4 regions of the Paraburkholderia sp. Cy-641 genome follow, and region 1 is predicted to be linked to each of the others. Evidence: riboswitches for the same ligand, from Rfam matches in the RefSeq annotation. Region 1 holds a riboswitch; each other region holds the start of a gene.
What was found. Region 1 has a riboswitch for cobalamin ahead of F3J20_RS07740 (cobalamin biosynthesis protein). Riboswitches for the same ligand answer to the same signal wherever they lie in the genome.
Positions count from the first base shown of each region.

Region 2: it holds a riboswitch for cobalamin, as region 1 does, so the genes downstream of both, F3J20_RS22670 (HoxN/HupN/NixA family nickel/cobalt transporter) here and F3J20_RS07740 (cobalamin biosynthesis protein) in region 1, are expected to answer to the same signal.
Region 3: it holds a riboswitch for cobalamin, as region 1 does, so the genes downstream of both, F3J20_RS20455 (TonB-dependent receptor) here and F3J20_RS07740 (cobalamin biosynthesis protein) in region 1, are expected to answer to the same signal.
Region 4: it holds a riboswitch for cobalamin, as region 1 does, so the genes downstream of both, cobG (precorrin-3B synthase) here and F3J20_RS07740 (cobalamin biosynthesis protein) in region 1, are expected to answer to the same signal.

Region 1 covers NZ_VWWM01000010.1:5,385-10,908, reverse strand. The annotation lists gene F3J20_RS07750 (cobyrinate a,c-diamide synthase) at 1-538, opposite strand, end outside; gene cobO (cob(I)yrinic acid a,c-diamide adenosyltransferase) at 542-1,144, opposite strand; gene F3J20_RS07740 (cobalamin biosynthesis protein) at 1,141-1,713, opposite strand; gene F3J20_RS31805 (hypothetical protein) at 1,720-1,899, shown strand; cobalamin riboswitch at 1,957-2,197, opposite strand; cobalamin riboswitch at 2,277-2,557, shown strand; gene cobW (cobalamin biosynthesis protein CobW) at 2,678-3,796, shown strand; gene cobN (cobaltochelatase subunit CobN) at 3,803-5,524, shown strand, end outside.
Region 2 covers NZ_VWWM01000045.1:5,732-11,255, forward strand. The annotation lists gene F3J20_RS22660 (ammonium transporter) at 228-1,415, shown strand; fluoride riboswitch at 1,455-1,516, shown strand; gene crcB (fluoride efflux transporter CrcB) at 1,592-1,972, shown strand; cobalamin riboswitch at 2,128-2,266, shown strand; gene F3J20_RS22670 (HoxN/HupN/NixA family nickel/cobalt transporter) at 2,300-3,361, shown strand; gene F3J20_RS22675 (IclR family transcriptional regulator) at 3,826-4,662, shown strand; gene F3J20_RS22680 (MdtA/MuxA family multidrug efflux RND transporter periplasmic adaptor subunit) at 5,119-5,524, shown strand, end outside.
Region 3 covers NZ_VWWM01000038.1:3,657-9,180, reverse strand. The annotation lists gene F3J20_RS20465 (ABC transporter ATP-binding protein) at 1-309, opposite strand, end outside; gene F3J20_RS20460 (iron ABC transporter permease) at 306-1,376, opposite strand; gene F3J20_RS20455 (TonB-dependent receptor) at 1,404-3,404, opposite strand; cobalamin riboswitch at 3,494-3,754, opposite strand; gene F3J20_RS20450 (ATPase) at 3,963-4,322, shown strand; gene F3J20_RS20445 (cell division protein ZapA) at 4,319-4,633, shown strand; RNA gene ssrS (6S RNA) at 4,811-4,992, shown strand; gene F3J20_RS20435 (EVE domain-containing protein) at 5,124-5,524, shown strand, end outside.
Region 4 covers NZ_VWWM01000003.1:77,949-83,472, forward strand. The annotation lists gene cobM (precorrin-4 C(11)-methyltransferase) at 1-362, opposite strand, end outside; gene F3J20_RS02665 (cobalt-precorrin-6A reductase) at 382-1,125, opposite strand; gene F3J20_RS02670 (cobalt-precorrin-5B (C(1))-methyltransferase) at 1,122-2,324, opposite strand; gene cbiE (precorrin-6y C5,15-methyltransferase (decarboxylating) subunit CbiE) at 2,324-3,562, opposite strand; cobalamin riboswitch at 3,750-3,929, shown strand; gene cobG (precorrin-3B synthase) at 4,067-5,524, shown strand, end outside.

The DNA.
Region 1 (5,524 bases):
GCCCGCACCAGTGCAATTCGGGCGGCAGCGCTTCCTGCAGCATCTGCGCGTGGCGCGCCGAGCCGACGCGATTCGCGAGCACGCCATGAAACGGCAGTTCGGGCCGAAAGCGCGCGAGCCCGAACGCGAGCGCGCCGAAGGTCTGCGCCATCGCCTGCGCGGAGATCACCGCGAGCACCGGCACGCCGAACGTCGCGGCGAGATCGGCGCTGCTCGGCGTGCCGTCGAACAGGCCCATCACGCCTTCGATCAGGATCAGATCGGCCTCGGCCGCCGCCTGCGCGAGCAGGTTGCGGCACGCGGTTTCACCGACCATCCACAGATCGAGCGACAGCACCGGCGCGCCGCTCGCGCGCGCGAGGATCATCGGGTCGAGAAAGTCCGGGCCGGTCTTGAACACGCGCACGCGCCGTCCGAGCCGCCGGTGCAGGCGCGCGAGCCCCGCCGTGATCGTGGTCTTGCCCTGGCCCGAGGCGGGCGCGCTGATAAAGAGCGCGGGACAGGCCGGGCGGCGCGTCGCTTCGGGCGCTGACGGCATCGCTCAGAACTCCACGCCGCGCTGCGCCTTCACGCCCTGCTCGCGATACGGATGCTTGATCGCGCGCATTTCGGTGACGAGATCGGCGGCTTCGATCAGCGCGTCCGGCGCATGGCGGCCGGTCACGACGACGTGCAGCATCGGCGCGCGCGCGTTGATGACCGACAGCACTTCGTCGAGCGGCAGGTATTCGTACTTGAGCACGGTGTTCAGTTCGTCGAGGATCACCATCTGATAGTCGCCGCTTTCGATCATCCGGCGCGCCTCGTCCCAGCCCTTGCGCGCGGTGGCGATGTCGGCGTCGCGGTTCTGGGTGTTCCAGGTGTAGCCGTCGCCCATCGTGACGAAATCGCAGTGTGCGATCGCGCCGAGAAAGTCGCGCTCCGAGGTATGCAGCGCGCCCTTGATGAACTGCACGACGCCAAGGCGCATGCCGTGGCCGAGCACGCGCACGGCCATGCCGAACGCGGCCGTGCTTTTGCCCTTGCCGGTGCCGGTGTTGACGATCAGCAGGCCTTTCTCGACGGTCGCGGCGGCCTGTTTCTTTTCATGGCCCTCGCGGCGGCGTTCGGTCATGCGTTGATGCGATTCGGGATCGGTTTTCATCGAAGGTCCTGTTGGGGAGTGTCGGGTTGGGTTGGAGCGGTGTCGGCGTCGCTGCTGGCCGAGGCGATCGCGACGGTAACGCCGTCGTGCACGGTCTTGGGTACGAGCAGGCGCGCGGGCTGTGTGGGCGATGCAGCGGCTGACGCAGCCGCCAGGGTCTGCGCCGCGAGCAGCGCGCAGGGTTCGCAAACGCCATCGACGCCGAGATGCGTTTGCGCGGCCAGCGACGGCGTGGCGACCGGCACCGCGGCGATCTGCTCGCGGCTGAACACCTGCAACGGCAGCGCATGACGCGCGCAGAATTCGCGCAGGCCCGCTTCGTGGGCTTTGGCGTCGAGCGTGGCGACGGCGTGAATCTGTTCGAAAGAAGCGACGCACGCGTGCGAGCCGAGCGCGGCGCGCACCGCCGCTTCGATCTGTTGCGCCGAACTGCCGAGGCGACAGCCGATGCCGACGCCGAGCGTCTTGCCCGGGCGTCCGGTGTGTCGAGCGGCATCGGCTTTGGCTTCGGCATTCGCGTCAGCGCAAGAGGCCTCGTGCCCGGCGCTGGCGAGCGAGGCGCGCGTCATCGCGGCATGCAAGGCAAACGCCTCGCGGTAATGGAAAAAGGGCGGCTGCCTGCAAGGGCGCACGCGGCAAGGAAGATCGAGGTCATGCGGTACTGCGAATCCGGGCTTGGACCATCGCGCGGCGCGTTGCGTTTTCGCGGCGAAAACCCCGTGGAAAAACGCCACGCGCGGCGCGGCCATGCTTGAACGCCATCACATCCGTTCCCCGCGGATTCCGGCGGCCGGCAACGCAGCGATGAACGCGGCGCCGCCTCCGCGTCTGGCCGGTATCCGGGCTGGCGGCCTCACGCGCTTTGCCTTCCCGTCCGGATTCATCGGACAGTGGCGCGAAAAACGCATGTGCGACGCGGCCGGAACGGCGCTCGCGTCGCAGGTCGCTTACCGTTGCGGGGACAGCACAGATTGAACGCATGACGCGCTGCCTGTTTCCCGTTTAACTGCACACGCGAGCGCATGTGCGGGCACCAAACGCGCGCATACGATAGCACATGGCGCCCCGCCGGATAAGCGCGCGCGGCGCTTCACGCGGTGTCCTTTCCTTGACTGCGCATGGCCGTGGGCCTACACTCGCACGCACTTCTGGTGCTCGCGCGCGCATCCATGCGCGTGCAGTTAAACGGGAAACAGGGAGCCCACCTGCTCTGGAACGGGCCAACCTGTGCTGTCCCCGCAACGGTAAGCGAAAAGCGGTATCGGCTGCATGGCCGGCCACCGCGGAGCCGGCTTCGATGTCCACGCGCAAGGCTGCGTCGGCATATCACCACTGGTCGAGAAACCACTCGGCCGGGAAGGGGAAGCGGCGCTTTCGCCAGCCCGGATACCGGCCCGAAGATGCAGGACGGACGCCACGGGGATGCGGCGTCGCGTTCACGACCTCACTTTCCGCTTTCTGTTTTCCGTTGTCGCGGCAACGCCGGCGCTCGTTCCGGCATGCGCGGCGCAACGCCTTCGGATGAACCTCACGATGCAAACTCAATTGCGCAAGATCCCCGTCACGATCGTCACGGGCTTTCTCGGCAGCGGCAAAACCACGCTGCTGCGGCACATTCTTCAGCATGCGGGCGGCAAGCGCATCGCGGTGATCGTCAACGAGTTCGGCGAACTCGGCATCGACGGGGAGATCCTCAAGGGTTGCGGCATCGGCTGCGATGAAAACGGCGTCGAAACCGAAGGGCAACTGTATGAACTCGCGAACGGTTGCCTCTGCTGCACCGTGCAGGAAGAGTTTTTTCCGGTGATGGAAAAGCTCGTCGAGCGCCGCGGCGAAATCGATCACGTGCTGATCGAAACCTCGGGTCTCGCATTGCCGAAGCCGCTCGTGCAGGCGTTCAACTGGCCGCAGATCAAGAACAGCTTCACGGTCGACGCGGTCGTGACCGTCGTCGATGGTCCGGCTGCCGCGAGCGGCCAGTTTGCCGCGAACCCGGTCGCCGTCGATGCGCAGCGCAAGGCCGATCCGAATCTCGATCACGAATCGCCGCTGCACGAGCTGTTCGAAGATCAGTTGTCCGCGGCCGATCTCGTGATCCTGAACAAGACCGACCTCGTCGACGATGCGCAGCAGCGCGCGGTCGAAGCGCTGATTCGCGGGGAGATTCCGCCGCAGGTGAAGATCGTGCGCGCGCAGCAGGGCCAGCTCGATCTGCACACGCTGCTCGGGCTCGAAGCGGCTTCGGAAGAGACGATCCACCTGCGCCACGATCATCACGGTTCCGCCGACGATCCCGACCACCACCACGACGAATTCGATTCGGTCGTCGTGGAAGCGCGCGTGTCGTCGCGCGACGCGGCGATCGCCGCATTGCAGACGCTTGTCGAAGGCCACACGATTTATCGCGTGAAGGGCTTTGCCGCGTTGCCGGGCGCGGCGATGCGCCTCGTGATTCAGGGCGTGGGGCGGCGCTTCGACAGCTATTTCGACCGGCGCTGGCAGGCCGGTGAAAATGACGGCGGCGCGCACGCCGGCAGCCGTTTCGTGCTGATCGGCGAAGACCTCGATCAGGCCACGCTGCAACGCGCGTTCGACGCGGCACTCGACGCCGCCGCTCCTGCGCCCGCGAGCGTTGCCGCACACCAGGCGTAAGCGCTCATGCATCTGCTACGCACGACGCCGGGCGGTTTCGTCGACGATACGCAGGGCGTGATCCGTATCGATCAGCAGCCTGCCGATATCGTCGTGCTCAGTTCCGCCGACACCACGCTGTCGCTGCTCGCGAGCGTGGTGCCGCGTCTCGGCGACGGCTTCCCGAGCCTGCGGCTCGCCAACGTCACCTATTTGCGGCAGCCGGCGTCGGTCGATTTCTATCTCGACGACGTGTTGCAGCATGCACGCGTCGTCGTGGTCGATCATCTCGGCGGCGAGGCTTACTGGCCGTACGGCATCGAGCAGGTCGTCGCGCTCGCGCAGCGCAGGCAGCAAACGCTTGCGATGTTTTCCGGCGATTTGCAGGAGGACCCGAACCTGCTCGCGCGCAGTACCGCGAGCGCCGAGCTGTGCCATCAGTTGTGGCGTTATCTGCGCGAGGGCGGCCCGCAGAATGCCGAGGCGTTCCTGCGCTGCATCGCCTATCGCGCGCTCGATTGGGGACGCGAGCCCGAGCCGCCGCGCGCGTTGCCGGCCGCGTCGCTCTATCATCCCGCGCACGACACGCCGACCATCGCCGACTGGCAGGCGCGCTGGCGCCAGGACGCGCCTGTGGTCGCGATTCTGTTCTACAAGGCGCATCTGCAGGCTGCCAATACCGCGGTGTTCGATGCGCTGATCGACGCGCTCGAAGCGCAAGGGCTCAATCCGCTGCCGCTCGCGATCACGTCGCTGAAAGATGCGGTGAGCCGCGAAGTCGTGCAGTCGCTGTGCGCGCAGCACGATGCTGCACTCGTGCTCAATACGACCGCGTTCGCCGCGTCCGCGATCGACGACCCCGAGCCGCTCGCGCTGGCCGGCGACGCGCCGGTGTTGCAGGTGATCCTGAGCGGCGGCAATCGCGAGGACTGGCTCAAGGACAATCACGGCCTCAATTCGCGCGACATCGCAATGCATATCGCGCTGCCGGAAGTGGACGGCCGCATCATCACGCGTGCGATCAGCTTCAAGGGGCTCGCCTATCGTTGTCCGCATACCGAGGTCGACGTGGTCCGCTATCAGCCCGACCTCGAACGCGTGCGTTTTCTCGCCGAACTGAGCCGCCGCTGGTGCCGTCTACGTTCGCTCGACAATGCGGACAAGAAGCTCGCGCTGATTCTCGCGAACTATCCGATGAGCGAAGGGCGCATCGGCAATGGCGTCGGGCTCGATACGCCGGCTTCGGTGGTCGGCATTCTGTCGATGCTGCGCGGCGAGGGCTATCGTGTTGGCGAATTGCCCGAAAACGGCGCTGCGTTGTTGCAGAAACTCACCGAAGGCGTGACCAACGATCCCGTTGTGCGCGATCTGCGTCCAGCCTTGCAAAGCCTTGCACTCGACGACTACCTCGCGCATTTCAACGCGCTGCCGGCGAGCGTGCGCGACGCGTTGATCGCGCGCTGGGGCCTGCCCGAGCAGGACCCGACGCTGCGGCGCGGGCGCTTCATGATCGCGGGCTGGCGCTGCGGGCACGTATTCGTCGGCATTCAGCCGGCGCGTTCGCGCGAGCAGGGCGATTACGCGAGCTATCACGATGCCGAACTCGTGCCGCCGCATGCGTATCTCGCGTTCTATTTCTGGCTGCGCCGGCAGTTCGGCATCGACGCGGTCGTGCACGTCGGCAAGCACGGCAACCTCGAATGGCTGCCCGGCAAGAGCGTCGCGCTGAGCGAGGCGTGCTGGCCCGAT
Region 2 (5,524 bases), on a different contig from region 1:
GAAGATTATGCCCCCAGCTGGATCATTCCCGCCGCCATCCGGCGCGCATGCACTTTTTTTGTGCCTGTTGTCGCTATTCAGGTGCAAAGTCCAGCCCACGCGGCACGGTGCGAAATCGTGTGCAAGTCCATCCCGGTGCCTGCTTGCACCGCACCGGCGCCGCCGGCACAACTTTGGCCCACTTCTTGCTCACATAGCGCACTTTTTGGCATAAGCGGGACACATCGATGGAAAGTCTGAAATACGGCGCCGACACCGAGTTTCTTCTGCTCGGCGCCGCCATGGTGCTGGCGATGCACGCGGGCTTCGCGTTCCTTGAACTCGGCACGGTGCGCAAGAAGAATCAGGTCAATGCGCTCGTCAAGATCCTCGTGGATTTCGCCGTCTCGACGATCGCGTATTTCTTCATCGGCTACACGATCGCGTACGGCGTGCAGTTTTTCGGCAGCGCCGCGTCGCTCGCCGAGCACAACGGCTACGGGCTCGTGCGCTTCTTCTTCCTGCTGACGTTCGCCGCCGCGATTCCGGCGATCGTCTCGGGCGGCATCGCCGAGCGCTCGAAATTCAACCCGCAGCTGTTCGCGACGTTCGTGCTGGTCGGCTTCGTCTATCCGTTCTTCGAAGGCATCGCGTGGAATGACCGCTTCGGCATTCAGGACTGGCTCACGCAGGCGTTCGGCGCGCCGTTCCACGACTTCGCGGGCTCGGTCGTCGTGCACGCGTTCGGCGGCTGGGTCGCGTTGCCGGCCGTGCTGCTGCTCGGCGCGCGCCACGGCCGTTATCACCGCGACGGCGGCATCGCCGCGCATCCGCCCTCGAACATTCCGTTTCTCGCGCTCGGCGCATGGGTGCTGACGGTCGGCTGGTTCGGCTTTAACGTGATGAGCGCGCAGACGCTCGACAAGATCAGCGGCCTCGTCGCGGTCAACTCGCTGATGGCGATGGTCGGCGGCACGCTGAGCGCCTGGTTCGCCGGCCGCAACGACCCCGGCTTCACGTACAACGGCCCGCTCGCCGGACTCGTCGCGGTATGCGCGGGCTCCGACCTCATGCACCCGCTCGGCGCGCTGGTGACGGGCGGCATCGCCGGCGTGCTGTTCGTCTATATGTTCACCTGCGTGCAGAACCGCTGGCGCATCGACGACGTGCTCGGCGTATGGCCGCTGCACGGCCTGTGCGGCGCGTGGGGCGGCATCGCGGCCGGCATCTTCGGGATGCGCGCGCTGGGCGGCATGGGTGGCGTGTCGCTCGGCGCGCAGGTGCTCGGCACGCTCGGCGGCATCGTCGTGGCGGTGCTCGGCGGCACGCTCGTGTATGGCGTGATCCGCATGACCGTGGGCCTGAGGCTCGATCAGGAAGAGGAATACAACGGCGCGGATCTGTCGATCCACAAGATTTCGGCGACGCCGGAGTGAGCCGGGGTGCGCGTACAAATGCGCACACCGATGTTAGACTGCGCGGCTGGAGATGGCATTCTCCCTTAACCGCCCTTGGGGCTGATGATGCCTGCTACGCCCGGTCATGCGGACGCGGCATCGTCTCGCCCGCATGAACCGGTTTGTCGACACACTCCGGTTTCCGATCCTCTTCCATGTATTGGTCCTTTCTCGCTGTCGCCATCGGCGGCGCACTCGGCTCGCTGTTTCGCTGGTTCCTCGGCATTCGCCTGAACGGCCTGTTTAGCGGACTGCCGCTCGGCACGCTGGCCGCCAACGTGATCGCCGGCTACATCATCGGCGTGGCGGTCGCGGGCTTCGCGCGCGTGCCGCAACTCGCGCCGGAATGGCGGCTCTTCGTCATCACCGGTTTGATGGGTGGTCTCTCAACGTTCTCGACCTTCTCCGCCGAAGTCGTGCAACGCCTGCAGGACGGACGGCTCGGCTGGGCGGCCGGCGAAGTCGCGATTCACGTCAGCACCTCGCTCGCGATGACGATCCTCGGCATCGCAACGGTGTCGCTGCTGTCGCGCTGAGCAGCCGGCTCGACACTCGCTCGGCACCCGCGCAGTACTCGCGTGCGGACATGCGTGCCGCCGCCCGAAAAACCCAACCGGGAGCGAAACCGGAACCCGTTCGACGGTCTCGCCGACTCTCGCGGCCGGCGCAGAAATCGACTTTTCAGTATCGGCGATGTATAAGCCCACAGGGCCTACGCCTCAACACGGACACAGCGGGAAGCCGGTGAGATTCCGGCGCGGTCGCGCCACTGTATCGGGGGAACCTGTTTCACCCCGGAGTCAGACCTCGCTATGTCGTCTTTTCCCAACCTGCACGGAACGCGCAATTCCTGGAGATTCAACATGCTTGATCGACTCGCCGAGATTTTCAACGATTCGGATTCGAGAGTCCGCAGCAAATTATTCGGCATCTACGGCGTGCTGATCGCCATCAACCTGCTCGCGTGGGTGTGGGCGATCGTGGCGTTCCACCACTATCCGGTGCTGCTCGGCACCGCGCTGCTCGCGTACGGATTCGGCCTGCGCCATGCCGTCGACGCCGACCACATCGCCGCCATCGACAACGTGACGCGCAAGCTCATGCAGGAACGCAAGCGGCCCGTTGCCGTGGGCTTCTTTTTCTCGCTCGGCCATTCGAGCGTCGTCGTGCTCGCGTCGGTCGCGGTGGCGCTCGCGACCACCGCGATCCAGGGCCGCTTCGACAACTACAGGGAGATCGGCGGCATCGTCAGCACGGCCGTGTCGTCCTTTTTCCTGTTCGCGCTCGCGCTGATGAACTTCCTGATTCTGCGCGGCATCTACCGCGCGTGGCGCCACGTGCGCAATGGCGGCGCCTATGTCGACGACGACTTCGACATGCTGCTCGCGAATCGCGGCTTCATCGCGCGCCTGTTCCGGCCGCTCTTCCGGCTCGTGACGCGTAGCTGGCACATGTATCCGATCGGCTTTCTGTTCGGCCTCGGCTTCGACACCGCCACGGAAATCGGCCTGCTCGGCATCGCGGCGACGCAGGCGGCCAAGGGGCTCTCGCCGTGGGCGATCATGGTGTTTCCGGTGCTGTTCAGTGCGGGCATGTCGCTCGTCGACACGCTCGACGGCCACCTGATGCTCGGCGCCTACGGCTGGGCGTACGAAAGGCCGCTGCGCAAGATCTACTACAACATGACGATCACGCTCGTCTCGATCGCGGTCGCGCTCGTGATCGGCGGCATCGAGGCGCTCGGCCTTCTCGCGGATCAGCTGAACCTGAAAGGCGGCATCTGGGACGCGATCGGCGCGCTCAACGATAACTTCGGCATGCTCGGCTACATCATCATCGGCATCTTCGCGCTCAGCTGGCTCGTGTCGGCGGTGATCTATCGCGTGAAGCGTTTCGACGAGGTGCAGACCAACCCGCAGGTCTGAGCGTACGAGAGCGGAAAGAAAGCGGAAAAGAAAAAAAGGCGTCACGTTGCCGTGACGCCTTAAAAGTTCTAGCCATTCCGAGGGCCGTGCTAGAACCTGAGAGACGGTATTAAAGCAAAAGCAGCGGGGGTTAAAAGCGGTGCCGCGGTGCCTGAAAGCAGACTTCGAAAGCATTCGCCGCCGAGCCCCTTGCATTCCCGCGCGATACGGGCAACGGGAACGATACGGCCGGCAACCTTTCTGGAAGATTCCATCTTTCGAAATAATGTTCCATTTTTTATGATTATGCTGACTAAGTCAAGCAAAATCCGAATCCAGGTCGTTCCGGCAACTTTTTCCGATAGAATCGATTTGTCACAAACAAAACTGAACTGGTGCCACGGCTGGAAGATGCCCGCCGTCTTCCGTAGACCGGCCGTCGACGGGGGACGAACTCAGAATCTGAAATACAGTTCCAAAAAACCATGAAACGACCTACTCCGATCCCGAGCGCAGCGGTCGTCGCCAAAGACCGGGACGGCTCGGGCGACGAAGTCACCGCCCTCGCTCGCGGCCTGACCGTGCTGCGCTCGATTGCCGCCGCGAACGCGCCGCTGAGCAATCGCGAACTCGCCGAACTCACCGGCATTCCGAAGCCGACGGTCTCGCGCATCACGGCGACGCTGGTCAGCGTCGGCTTCCTGCTGCGGCTGCCCGACAGCGAACGCTTCGTGCTGACTTCGTCGGTGCTGGAGCTGAGCAACGGCTTTCTGCGCAATTTCGACATCCGCGCCCGCGCACGGCCTTTCCTGATCGAACTCGCCGAGCGCACCGCCCTCTCGGTGCATCTGGCCGTGCGCGACCGCTTCGACATGGTCGTGATCGACACGATCCGGCCGCGCTCGGCGGTGCTCGTGTCGCGGCTCGAAATCGGCTCGCGCATGAGCCTGACGCGCACCGCGGTCGGCCGCGCCTATCTGGTGGCGCTCGAGCAGCCGGAACGCGAAGCGTTGCTTGCCGGTCTGCAGACGGCCGAAGGCAACGAATGGGGCTACATCGGCGGACGGCTCGAAAGCGCGATCGAGGACACGCTGGAGCGCGGCTTCGCGATCGCCACCGGCGAGTGGTACGACGGCCTCAATGCGATCGCGCTCGGCTTCGTCGGGCCGTCGGGCGAGCGCTATGCGGTCAATTGCGGCGGCGCGGCCGACCAGTGCCCGCGCGACTGGCTCATCTCGCATGCCGCGCCCGCGCTGCTCGAATGCATCGGCAAGATCGTGCTCGAAGTCGGCGGCACGCCGGCGCGCCGGCTCGACACCTGAGGCACCGAGACAGACACCGCGACAGGCACGGCGAAAAGCACCGCGGCCGGATGCGCCACCAGCCGGCGCACGCGGCCGACGGCGCCCGGCGAGGCGCCCCTTCACACCAGGCCAACAATTTCCCAACATCCTGTAACCTTCGTAATTAAACGAAAAATAGGCGGCTGGACTGTTACAGAGACCGCAACGTACGATCACGCATCCCGTCGCGGGATACACGCGCATCTGGCCGTTTTTGCCGTCGAAAACGGCGCCGCGCGCGCCGTGGTGATTCCGCATTGCGTTAACATCTCTGTCCCGCGCCTCGGGTAGCATCGCGTTGCGCGACGCACCCGCAACCGAACGCAACCTGACGCAACCGCAGCCGCCTGTCATGCCGTCCACGTGTCGCCGCCCTGCGGGCGCGGCAAACGCGCGAGCGGCGCACATCAAAAAGCCAGCCACCCGACCGAACCGATGGACGAACAACAAAAGCACCCGGAAAACCAGCGCCCCACCGCTTCCCAACCGTCGGCAAGCGGCGCGCAACATGGCGCGCCCGGCGCGGTAAAGCGGCATCGCGGCCGCACCATCGCACTGATCGTCGCGGTTCTGGTCATTCTCGGAGTGGTGCTATGGCGCTGGCATCCGTGGGGCGGCGCGAGCGGCGCCAGCGCCCCGGCCGGCGCAAGCGGTGCGCGGGGCGGTGGCCGCTTCGGCCGCGGCGGTCCGAACGCGATGGCGAACATGGCGCAGCCGGTGCACGTCGCCACCGCCACGCAAGGCGAGATGCCGGTCGTGCTGACCGCGCTCGGCACGGTCACGCCGCTGGCTACCGTGACCGTGCTGCCGCAGCTGAGCGGCGTCCTGCAGGACGTCTATT
Region 3 (5,524 bases), on a different contig from region 1:
CACGCTGGCGCTGAACGCATCGTGCGCGCTTTGCGGCATCAACGCGCGGTGCCGTGCGAGCGGCAACGGCGGCCAGTCGGCAAGACGCCTGCCATCGAGTTCGACGTGCCCCGCCGACGCCGGCCGCAGCCCCGCGAGCGTGGACAGCAGCGTTGTCTTGCCCGCGCCGTTCGGCCCGGCGACGCACCAGATTTCGCCGGCATGGAAGGTCTGCGTGAACGCATCGAGCAAGGTGCGCGCGCCGGCGCGCAACGTCACGCGTTGCGCGCTCAGCGCCGAAGCCGGGACGGTATCGTGGGCGCGTGTCATGGACGCCTCTTCAGCAGCATCCAGAGAAACACCGGCACGCCGACCAGCGACGTCATCACGCCGACCGGCAACTGCGCGGGCGCAATCACAGTGCGCGCGACGAGATCCGCGCCCATCACCGCGACGCCGCCGCCGAGCGCGGCCGCCGGCAACAGCATGCGCTGATCGTTGCCGAACGCGAGCCGCAGCATGTGCGGCACCACGAGGCCGACGAAGCCGATCGTGCCCGCCGTCGTCACGGCAGCGGCAGCCGCAAGCGAGGCCACCAGGTACACGCGCAGACGCAACGGCATGACCGCAACGCCCAACGCCTGCGCGGCCGCATCGCCGCGCAGCAGCACGTTCAGGCGCGGCGCGGCGGGCACGATCACAAGCAGCGCGAGCAGCAGCGCGACGAGCGCGGTCCACGGCAGCGCGCCGCCGTTGAGGTCGCCGGTCAGCCAGAACAGCATGCCGCGCAAGCGGCTGTCGGGCGCGAGATTGAGCAGCAGCGTAATCAGCGCGCCCCACCCCGCCGCGATCACCGCACCGGTCAGGAGCAGCCGCGGCGACGTGTCCTGCGGTTCGCCGCGCCATAACTCGCGCCGCGCGAGGCCAAGCACGAGCAGGATCGACACCAACGCACCGGCGAACGCACTCGCATCGACGATCCACCATGCGCCGCCCGCGATCATCGCCACGAGCGCGAACGTCGCCGCGCCGCCCGATACGCCGAGCACATACGGCTCGGCCAGCGGATTGCGCAACAGCACCTGCAGCAGCGCGCCGGCGAGCGCGAGCAACGCCCCGCACGCGAAGCCCGCGAGCGCGCGCGGCAAGCGCAACGTACGCACGATCTCGCCGGCGAGGTCGTCGGCGCGCGCGGGTCCGGCATGCCACGGCATCAACGCGGCCAGCACGCGCGATGGCGCGAGCGGCACGCTGCCGAGCGCGAGCGACGCGACCAGCACGGCCAGGGCGATGACCGCGAGTCCGAGCCAGATCGCGGCCGCGCGCCTTGCGTTCATCGTGCGCATGGTAGGCGTGACGTGGCCGGCAGCCGGCAGCGAGCCCGGCGCGCGATTCATGCGCGCGCGCTCACGCCGGTGCGTGCGTTACTGCTGCTGCCAGCCAAGCGTGACGTAGGCACCGCGTCGCGGCGAGTTATACGAGTAGGCCGTTTCATAGTCCTTGTTCAGCAGATTCTCGATTTGCGCGCTCACGTACCACGCTTTCGTGATGTTGTAGCGCGCCGACAGATTCACGATGCCATAGCCGCCCAGATTGCCGGTGCTGTCCACGCGCGGGCCGCTCACGATCCACTCGCCGCCCACGCGCCAGCCGCCGATGCTGCGATTGATCGCGAGCGAGCCGAAGCGTCGCGCGCGCCGCACGAGGTCGACGTCGTTGTCGAGATCGACGGGATTCTGCAGCGTCAGCGAGGCGCGCACGTCGGTCTTGCCGACATGCCCGCTCCACGATCCTTCGAGCCCCTGCACTTTCGCGTGCCCGACGTTCTCGGCCAGATAGATGCCGGGGATCGTCTGCACGTAATCGATCAGATTCGTATAGCGCGTCTGAAAGGCACTGACACGCACCACGCCGAGCAGGTTCGATGCGTACTGCAAACCCGCTTCGACCGAATGACTGCGCTCGGGCCGGATCGACGGATTGCCGCTCAACGGATAGTACAGATCGTCGAAGCTCGGCGCGCGGAACGCGTCCGAATAGCTTGCGGTTGCCTTCCAGTGCGAGGTGATGTCGAAGCCATAGCCGAGATAGTAACTGTTCGCCCCGCCGAAATCGGAGTACTGGTCGCGCCGCACGTTAGCCTGAATCTGATTGCGGCCGAAGCGCGCGGTATAGCCCGCGAATACCGAATCGACGTGACGGTTGGGCGCCGCGAACGTATCGGAATCGAGGCTCTGATCGAGATGCTCGTAGCCGAGTTGCAGCTTCTGGTTCGCGGCCAGCGCGAAATCGTTCTGCCAGGTGTACTGGCGATTGTCGGTATCGAAGCGGCCGTTGTCGATGCCGTTGGTATTCGACACGCTGCGGTCGTCGCCCTCGGCGACCGTGAAATGCGTGGTCCACCAGTCGGTCAGCTTGCCGTTCGCGAACACCGAGACCTGACGCACCTTGCTATAGAGGTTGTTCAGATCGGTCGGCTCGCCATAGGCGTTGTCGTAGCTGTTGTTGCCGTTCGACTGGAAATAGGTGACGCCGGCGTCCCACCTGTCGCTGAACTTGTGACGCAGCGATGCCGAGAGGCTCTCGTTCAGATTGCCGTTCGCGTTCGGATTCGCGCCGGGCGCTTGCAGCGGATCGAGCGAGGAAAAGCCATCGGTTTTGGTGCGCGCGAGCGAGATGCTGAAGGTCGTGCGGCCGTCCTGATCGAGCGCGCCATTGACGCCGATGGTTTGCGTCTGCGTGTGATAACTGCCGTAGCCCAGCGAAAAATTGAAGCGCGGCGGATGATCGCCGCCATCTTTCGTGAACACCTGCACGACGCCGCCAATCGCACCCGAGCCGTACAACGCCGAGACATTGCCGTTCACGACCTCGACGTGATCGACCTGGTCGAGCGGAATCTGCGCGAGTTGCGCGGAACCGAGGCTCACCGAATCGACGCGCACGCCGTCGATCAGCACCAGCGATTGCGTCGACGACGCGCCGCGCAAAAAGAGGCTCGTCGTCGAACCGGGGCCACCTGTACGCGAGATTTGCGCGCCGGGCGCGAGCTGCAGCAGGCCGGGCAGATCGGTCGCGGTCGTGTCGGCAATGTCCTGCTGATCGAACAGCGTGGTCGGCGGGATCGTATCGGCGAGTGCCTGCGGTCCGCGTTCGGCGGTCACGACGACTGGCGAGAGTACGGTGGCCGGCGGGTTCGCGCGGGGGCTCGCATCGGCATCGGTATTCGCATCGGCGGACGCGCTCGAAGCTGAAGCCGATGATGCGGCCGACGAAGCAGCCGGCGAAGCAACGGGCGATGCAACATCGGCCGGCACGGAAGACGCCGCCGACGCGGCAGCCGTGGTCCCGGCAGTCTGCGCATGCACGACGGGCGGCAGACCCGCGAACGCGAGCAGCGCCGCGCGGGCGAAGGGGGACAGCATGGGTGAGAGTCCTGTGGATAGCGTGCGCAGCCCGCTTCCCCGCAGGCCGCCGCGTAACGAGGCGCCCCCGATGTTTAACGTTTTCGCGGGGGACGTCCTCTCCCTCTGGCCGGTATCCGGGCTGCGACACATCGGCCCCGCCTTCCCACGCGTGACGCGCAGTGGCACACTTGCAGGTTAAGCTTCGACCTGCAATCAGGACCGACCTGCATGACGAGATGCGGTCGCTTACCGTTGCGGGGGCAGCGCAGGTTCGCGCGTGCCGGTGTCGAACCCCGCGCGCGCCCTGCTTCCCGTTTAACTGCGCGCGCCGAAAAGCGCGCGCGGGCACCAGAGTGCGGCCAGTTTAGGAGCGACCCCGGCGAGCGTCAAGAAAGGTCAATCCCTGCGCGAGCCGTGCCGTTGAGTGCAGGTTATTGTCCGATCGACGAGCGGTTTTTCATCTTATGGTCGGGAAAATGCTTGCATAAAGCCAAGTTGTTACGTCTCGAAACGAGACAATTGTCGGAACCTGTAACATTCCGCGCTAAAATGCGAGGTCTTTAGAGGACGCAGCACATGCTCACCGAACTCGAATCACTCTCCCAGAACATCGGCAAGCTGATTGCGATCAGCCAGCGCCACCATGAAGCGCGGCTCGCGCTCGAAGAACAACTCGCGCACACGCGTGCCGAAGTCGAAGCCACGCATGCGGAACTCGCGCAATTGCGCGGGGAGCGCGATGCCCTGCAGGCGGAACGCGATGCGCTCTCCGCCAAGATCGACGACGCTCAGGTGCGCCTGAATGCGATTCTCGAGAAATTGCCGCGTGCCCGCGCGAGCAGCGAACCGGATAACCAGCTCGATCTGCTCGACTCCGCTCAACCCGAACCCGAGGAAGCGGAAAGCGACGTGAGCCGCCACGGAGAAAACGCATGACCACCAAGCAGATCGAAGTATCGATTCTCGACGTACCGTATCGTCTCGCCTGCTCGCCGGAAACCGAAGCCGCCCTGCTCGAAGCGGTCGCACGCGTCGATGCGGAAATGAAGAAAATCCGCAACGGCAGCAACGTGCGCGGCACGGATCGCATTGCCGTCATGGCCGCGCTGTCGCTGGCATCGGAACTGCTTAAGCTGCAAAACAGCGTGCGACACGGAGAAGCATTTCCCGCTGAAGAAATCCGGCGTACAATGCAGCAAATGAACGAACAGCTCGGTACTGTGATTGAACAGTACAGCTTGCAGTAAGCGGTCACAGCCGGCTTCGAACCCAATGTCGAACCGGTCGTGAATTCAACGAAGTAACTTGAAACGCAGTACTTTTTTGCAAAGCGGGTGTGCGGTGTTGGTAAAGCACATGAGCACCTCTCGCAAGCGTTTGAGTTCTTCTGTTAAAGTTTGAACTGCTGTAGCTTCATCGGTTTAGCTTCCCTGCCTGGTTCGCCAAGGTCATATATTCCTTGAACCAATGCCATGTGCACGGTTGCGGAAATTTGTAGCACGGGCGTGCGCGTCACTCTGTCTGATGTACCCGAAGTGTTGCTAACTGCGACCAATTCTGAACCCCCGGTTCAGGATGCCGGCCTAGCGGCTAAGGCGGGGACCTTATCTGGAACGGCATCGTACTTCGGTTCGATGCCGTTTTTCTTTGGGCTGCGTTTTCCGGTGCTGCTTTCAGGTGCTTTTTGCAGGCGCCGGTTCGCGCGCGTCGTTCAATCCCTCACGTTCAATTCGATTCATGCGCTACTGGCTGATGAAGTCCGAACCGGACGAAGCAAGCATCGACGATCTCGCCAACGCACCGCATCGCACGTTGCCGTGGACCGGCGTGCGCAACTATCAGGCACGCAATTTCATGCGCGACACCATGCAGATCGGCGACGGCGTGCTCTTCTACCATTCGAGCTGCCCCAAGCCCGGCATCGCGGGCATCGCGGAAGTGTCGTCCACCGCGTATCCTGACCCGACCCAGTTCGATAACAAGAGTCCGTACTACGACGCGAAGTCGTCGCAGGAAACGCCGCGCTGGATGCTCGTCGACGTCGTGTTCAAAAAGAAGATTCCGCTGATTCCGCTTGCTGCGCTGCGCGAGCATGCCGAGTTGCAGGACATGCGTGTGCTCGCCAAAGGCAACCGTCT
Region 4 (5,524 bases), on a different contig from region 1:
CAGCCGAGCGCGGCCGCGCAGGCGGCCGTCGCGGTCACGCCGGGCACGATCTCGTACGGAATGCCGAGTTCGCGCAGACGGCGAATCTGCTCGCCGATCGCGCCGTATAGCGACGGATCGCCCGAATGCACGCGCGCGACGTCTTGCCCCTTCGCATGCGCGGCTGCGAGCAGCGCGACGATCTGGTCGAGATCGAGGTCCGCGGTGTTGACCACCTGCTCGGCGCGATGTCCTTCGAGTACCGCGGCCGGCACGAGCGAACCCGCGTAGAGAATCACCGGGCAGGCACGCACGAGCCGCTGCCCTTTCACCGTAATCAGCTCCGGGTCGCCCGGACCCGCGCCGATAAAAAACACCGTCATTCAAGACTCCAAACGTTATTCAATGAGCTGTTGCGCCGACCGCGCCAACCGTACGCAATGCGTCAAGCAGATCGGCAACGGCGGCAAACTCGCGCTCGGCCGGCGGCAGTGGCGGACGCCGCAGCATCACGACCGGCAGGCCGCGTTCGCGCGCGACTTCGAGCTTCGCCTCGGTCGCGCCACCGCCGCTGTTCTTGCTGACGACCACGTCGAATGCCTGCAGCGCGAACAGCGCGCGCTCGCCATCGAGCGTGAACGGCCCGCGCGCCGCGAGCGTGCGCGAGCGCGCCGTGTCCGGGTGCGGGTCGAGCACGCGCACGGTCCAGAACTGATGCGGCGGGATTTCGTCGAGATGCGCGAGCGGTTCGCGCCCGAGCGTGAAGAGCGGCCGCCTGAACGGCGCGAGCGCCGCCGTCAGTTCGTGCCAGTCGCCGACCATGCGCCAGTCGTCGCCGGCTTGCGGCTGCCACGCCGGACGGCGCAGTGCCCAGCACGGCACGTGCGCCGCGCGGCTCGCCTGCGCCGCGTTGGCGCTGATTTGCGCCGCGTACGGATGGGTCGCGTCGATCACGAGCCCGATCCGTTCGCTTTCGAGGTAACGCGTGAGGCCGTCGGCACCGCCGAAACCGCCGACGCGCACCGCGCACTGCAAATCGTCGGGCACCTTGCCGAGACCCGCGAGACTGTACACGTGCGTGGGGCCGAGCCGGCGCACGATCTTCAGCGCGTCGCCGGTGCCGCCGAGCAGCAGAACCCGCATCATCGCGCGGCTCCGACCAGCTTGCCCTGGCGATCGATCGCAAACGTCTCGACGCCGACCTGCGGCGGCACGATCTCACGCGCGACGGCCAACGCGCGCGCGCAGACGATATCGCCGAGCGGCACCTGCTGCGCATGCGCTAGCGCGAGCGCCTGCTGGCTCGTGTTGGCCGCGCGCATCGCGGCTTGCAGCGCGGCGTCGGCGCCATGCGCGGCGGCCCATGCCGCAAGCTGTTCGAGGTCGATGCTCGAATTGCGGCTATGCAGATCGAGATGGCCCGCCGCGAGCTTGCTGAGCTTGCCGAAGCCGCCGCAGATGCTGAGCCGCTCGACCGGCGCGCGCTTCATATGCTTTAGCACCGCGCCCACGAAATCGCCCATTTCGATCAGCGCGATATCGGGCAGGCCGTAGTGCGCGCGCATCGCGTCCTCGCTCGCGTTGCCGGTGCAGGCGGCGAGATGCGTGTAGCCGTTCGCGCGCGCGACGTCGATGCCCTGATGGATCGACGCGATATACGCCGAGCACGAAAACGGCCGCACGATGCCGGTCGTGCCGAGAATCGACAACCCGCCGAGAATGCCGAGGCGCGGGTTCATCGTTTTCAGCGCCAGTTCTTCGCCGCCCTCGACGCCGACCGTCACCTCGAAGCCGCCGCGGTACGCGTGCTGCGCGGCGAGTTCGCTCAGATGCCGCGTCATCATCTGGCGTGGCACCGGGTTGATCGCCGGTTCGCCGACCGGCAGCGTGAGCCCCGCGCGCGTGACCGTGCCGACGCCGGGCCCCGCGCGAAAAATCACGCCGGGCTCGGGCACGAGGCGCACGCGCGCGAAGACGACCGCGCCGTGGGTCACGTCGGGATCGTCGCCGGCGTCCTTGATCGTGCCGGCTTCGGCGATCCGTCCGCTGTGCGGGCTTGCTTGCGGGTTTATTTGCACACCCGCTTGTTCATTGTCATGTTCGTTGCCATGCGTGCCCGTTAACCCGCTGTCCTGCGTCCCGCCCTCATCGCCCCGCGCCACGAACCGGCAAAACACGAGCCGCATCGGTACATGCTGGCCCTTCGGCAGCACGATCTCGGCGACCTCGCTGACCACGCCCGCGAGCAGCAGCCGCGCCGCCGCGAGCGAGGTCGCCGTCGCGCAGCTACCGGTCGTGTAGCCGCTGCGCAGCGGCGCCGGCTGTTCGGGAGTCTCGTCGCGCATCACGAATCGGCCGACCGGTTATCCGGCGACGCATCGGCCGGCTTCGTCGCTTCGAGCAGCGTGATCGGCAACGCCTGGCGCCACGTGTCGAAACCGCCGAGCGGTTGCGCCTGCGCGAGCGCGATACGCGTGAGCGTGCCGCCATGCTGCTCGCGCCATGCGACGAGCGCCGCCTCGCCTTGCAGCGTGACCGCATTGGCGACGAGCCGGCCGCCGTTGCGCAGACTCGCCCAGCAGGTGTCGAGCACACCGGGCTCGCTCACGCCGCCGCCGATAAACACCGCATGCGGCGCGGGCAGCCCCTGCAACGCGGCGGGCGCGCGGCCGGCCACGAGTTGCAGCGCCGGCACGCCGAGCGCATCGCGATTCCGCTCGATAAAGCCCTGGCGCATCTCGTGCGCTTCGATCGCAATCGCGCGGCAGGCCGGATGCGCGCGCATCCACTCGATGCCGATCGAGCCGCTGCCCGCGCCGACGTCCCACAGCAATTCGCCGGGCGCCGGCGCGAGGCGCGCGAGCGTGATCGCGCGGATATCGCGCTTGGTCAACTGGCCGTCGTGAATGAATGCGTCGTCGGGCAGGCCGCCGCTCAGTGGCAGACGCGGCGCATGCGCGGACGCGCGGCAGTCGAGCGCGATCAGATTGAGCGCGGCCATCTCGCCGGCCGGCCATTGATCGGCGCGGCCCTCGATGCGCCGTTCCCGCTCGCCGCCGAGATGTTCGAGCACGCTCATGCGCGTCGCGCCGAAGCCGCGCGCGACGAGCGCGGCCGCGAGCGCCGCAGGCGTGCCTCCATCGGCGCTCAGCACGAAGAGGCGCGCACGGTCATGCAGATGCGCGTTCAGCGCCGCGAGCGGCCGGCCCACCAGCGACACCGTCGCGACGTCCTGTAACGGCCAGCCGAGCCGCGCGGCCGCGAGCGACAACGACGACGGCGCGGGCAGCACGCGCAACTCGCCGGCCGGCAACTGCCGCGCGAGCGTCGCGCCGACGCCGAACAGCATCGGGTCGCCGCTCGCCAGCACGCACACCGCGTGCGGACGCTCGGCGAGCAGCGGCGCGAGATCGAACGGACGCGGCCATGCGGCGCGGCGCGCGGCAAGCCGCGCCGGCAGCATCGCGAGATGCCGCTCGCCGCCATACACCACCGAGGCGCCAAGCAAAGCACGCCGCGCGGGCCGTCCCAATCCGGCGAAGCCGTCGTCGCCAATGCCCACCACGGTCAGCCATGCCGGCATGCATCCATCCTCATCGTTTGTCGTTGGAAAAGCGGTTGAAAAGGCGCTTGGAACAGGCTCAAAAACAGGCTCAAAGCATGCCCGAAACGCCTACGAAAGCCGTCCGGCAGCGCGGCCGGCGAAGCCTTCGAAAGCGCGCCGAGGCGCGCCAGTCAAAGCGCCCAGCCTCGTTGCGCGGTTCGAAAAAAGGCATAATACAGCCGCCGGCGCCCTTCGGGGCCCAAGAGGGAACACAGTAACGATGTGGCTGCCCCCGCAACTGTATGCAGCGAGTCCGCCTGCGCCACGCGCCACTGGTTCGACCGGGAAGGCCGCGGCGGACCATGACCTGCGAGCCAGGAGACCTGCCGGCGCAACTGTTCGTGCCAGCCAACATCGGGCGGGGTGTACCGATGCCGCAGCAAGGTCCGCGACGCGGCCTGCTCGGGCCGTTGCGCGACGCTATTCCCGGTGTCCGTCTTGAATCGAGCTTCGCCCTCAACCGTTTTGCCCCACGCGCTTCCGATGTCGCGGCCCTCGGCGTGTCCGGGGCTGCTGCGCATCGTCGCCGCGCGCGACGGCGGCCTCTGCCGGATCAAGCTGCCGGGCGGCGAACTCGGCGCCGCGCAGGCGCGCGCGATCGCCGAGGCGAGCACGCGGCACGCGAACGGCGTGATCGAGTTGACCAATCGCGCGAATCTGCAGCTGCGCGGCGTGCGCGAGCGGCATGAGGCGGCGTTGAGCGGAGAGTTGATCGAAGCGGGGTTGGGGCCGGGGGCGGGTTCTCTGTGCGCTTTTGATCCTGCTTTTGCTCCTGCTTCCGGTTCGGCCGCTGGCTCTTGCTCTTCCCCGCTCGACGCGAACGACGCAAACGCTCCTCCGGACACCACCGCTCTCGGTTTCGCCGACGACATCCGCAACGTGATGACCAGCCCCACCGCCGGCCGCGATCCGTCTGCGTTGATCGATACGAGGCCGTTGTGCGCCGAATTGCTCGCGCTGCTGCAAGACGAGGCGCGCTTCGCGGCGTTGTCGCCGAAATTCGCCCTGCTGCTCGACGGCGGCGAACGGCTCGCGCGGGTCGATCATCCGCACGATGTGTGGCTCGCGGCGTCGGCGGATGAAGGCGGCGTGCGCTTCGTGTTCGGGCTCGCGGGATGCCCGGGAGATGGGGCGGACCTTGGTGCCGACACCGGCACTCGCCGCGACCTCGCCGGCCCCCGCCCCCTTGCTGCCGTTGCACCATCGCATGCCCTGGCGCTCGTACGCGCGTTGCTGCACACGTTCCTCGATCTCGCCGACGCCAACGCCGACACCCACGCCACCCGCATGCGCGACCTGCTCGCCACGCACTCCGCCGACGCGATCCTCGAACACGCGCAGCGCTACGTCGATTTCCCGCTCGCCCGCGACGCCTCGCTCGCGCACTGGCAACGCCCTCTTCGCGCTGACGCCGCGCTGCGCCTCGGCGCACACGCACAGCGCGGCGCACACACCTGGCACGTCGGCGGCCAGCCGCCGCTCGGGCGTCTGAGCGCCGCGGCGCTGCAGGGCCTCGGCGCGCTCGCACAGCAATACGGCAACGGCACGCTGCGCATCACCCCGTGGCAAAGCGTGCTGCTGCCCGACATCCCGACGCAGGCCGTGCCTGCCGTCCTCGCGCAGCTAGGCGCGCTCGGCCTCGCCTGCGATCCCGCCCAAGCCATCACGCACGTGATCGCCTGCACCGGCTCGCCAGGCTGCGCGAAGAGTCTCGCCGACACCAAGGCCGACGCGCTGCAACTGGCCGCGCGACTGCCCGCCGGCGTCGACGTGCATCTGAGCGGCTGCCCGCGCTCGTGCGCGGCCGCGCATTGCACGCCGTACACGCTGCTCGCCGCCGCGCCCGGCGTCTACGACCTTTATCGACGCGACGGCCGCTCCGGTTTCGGCCACTGCGTCGCACCCCCACTGACGATCGACGAGGCCGCCGACCTGCTCGCG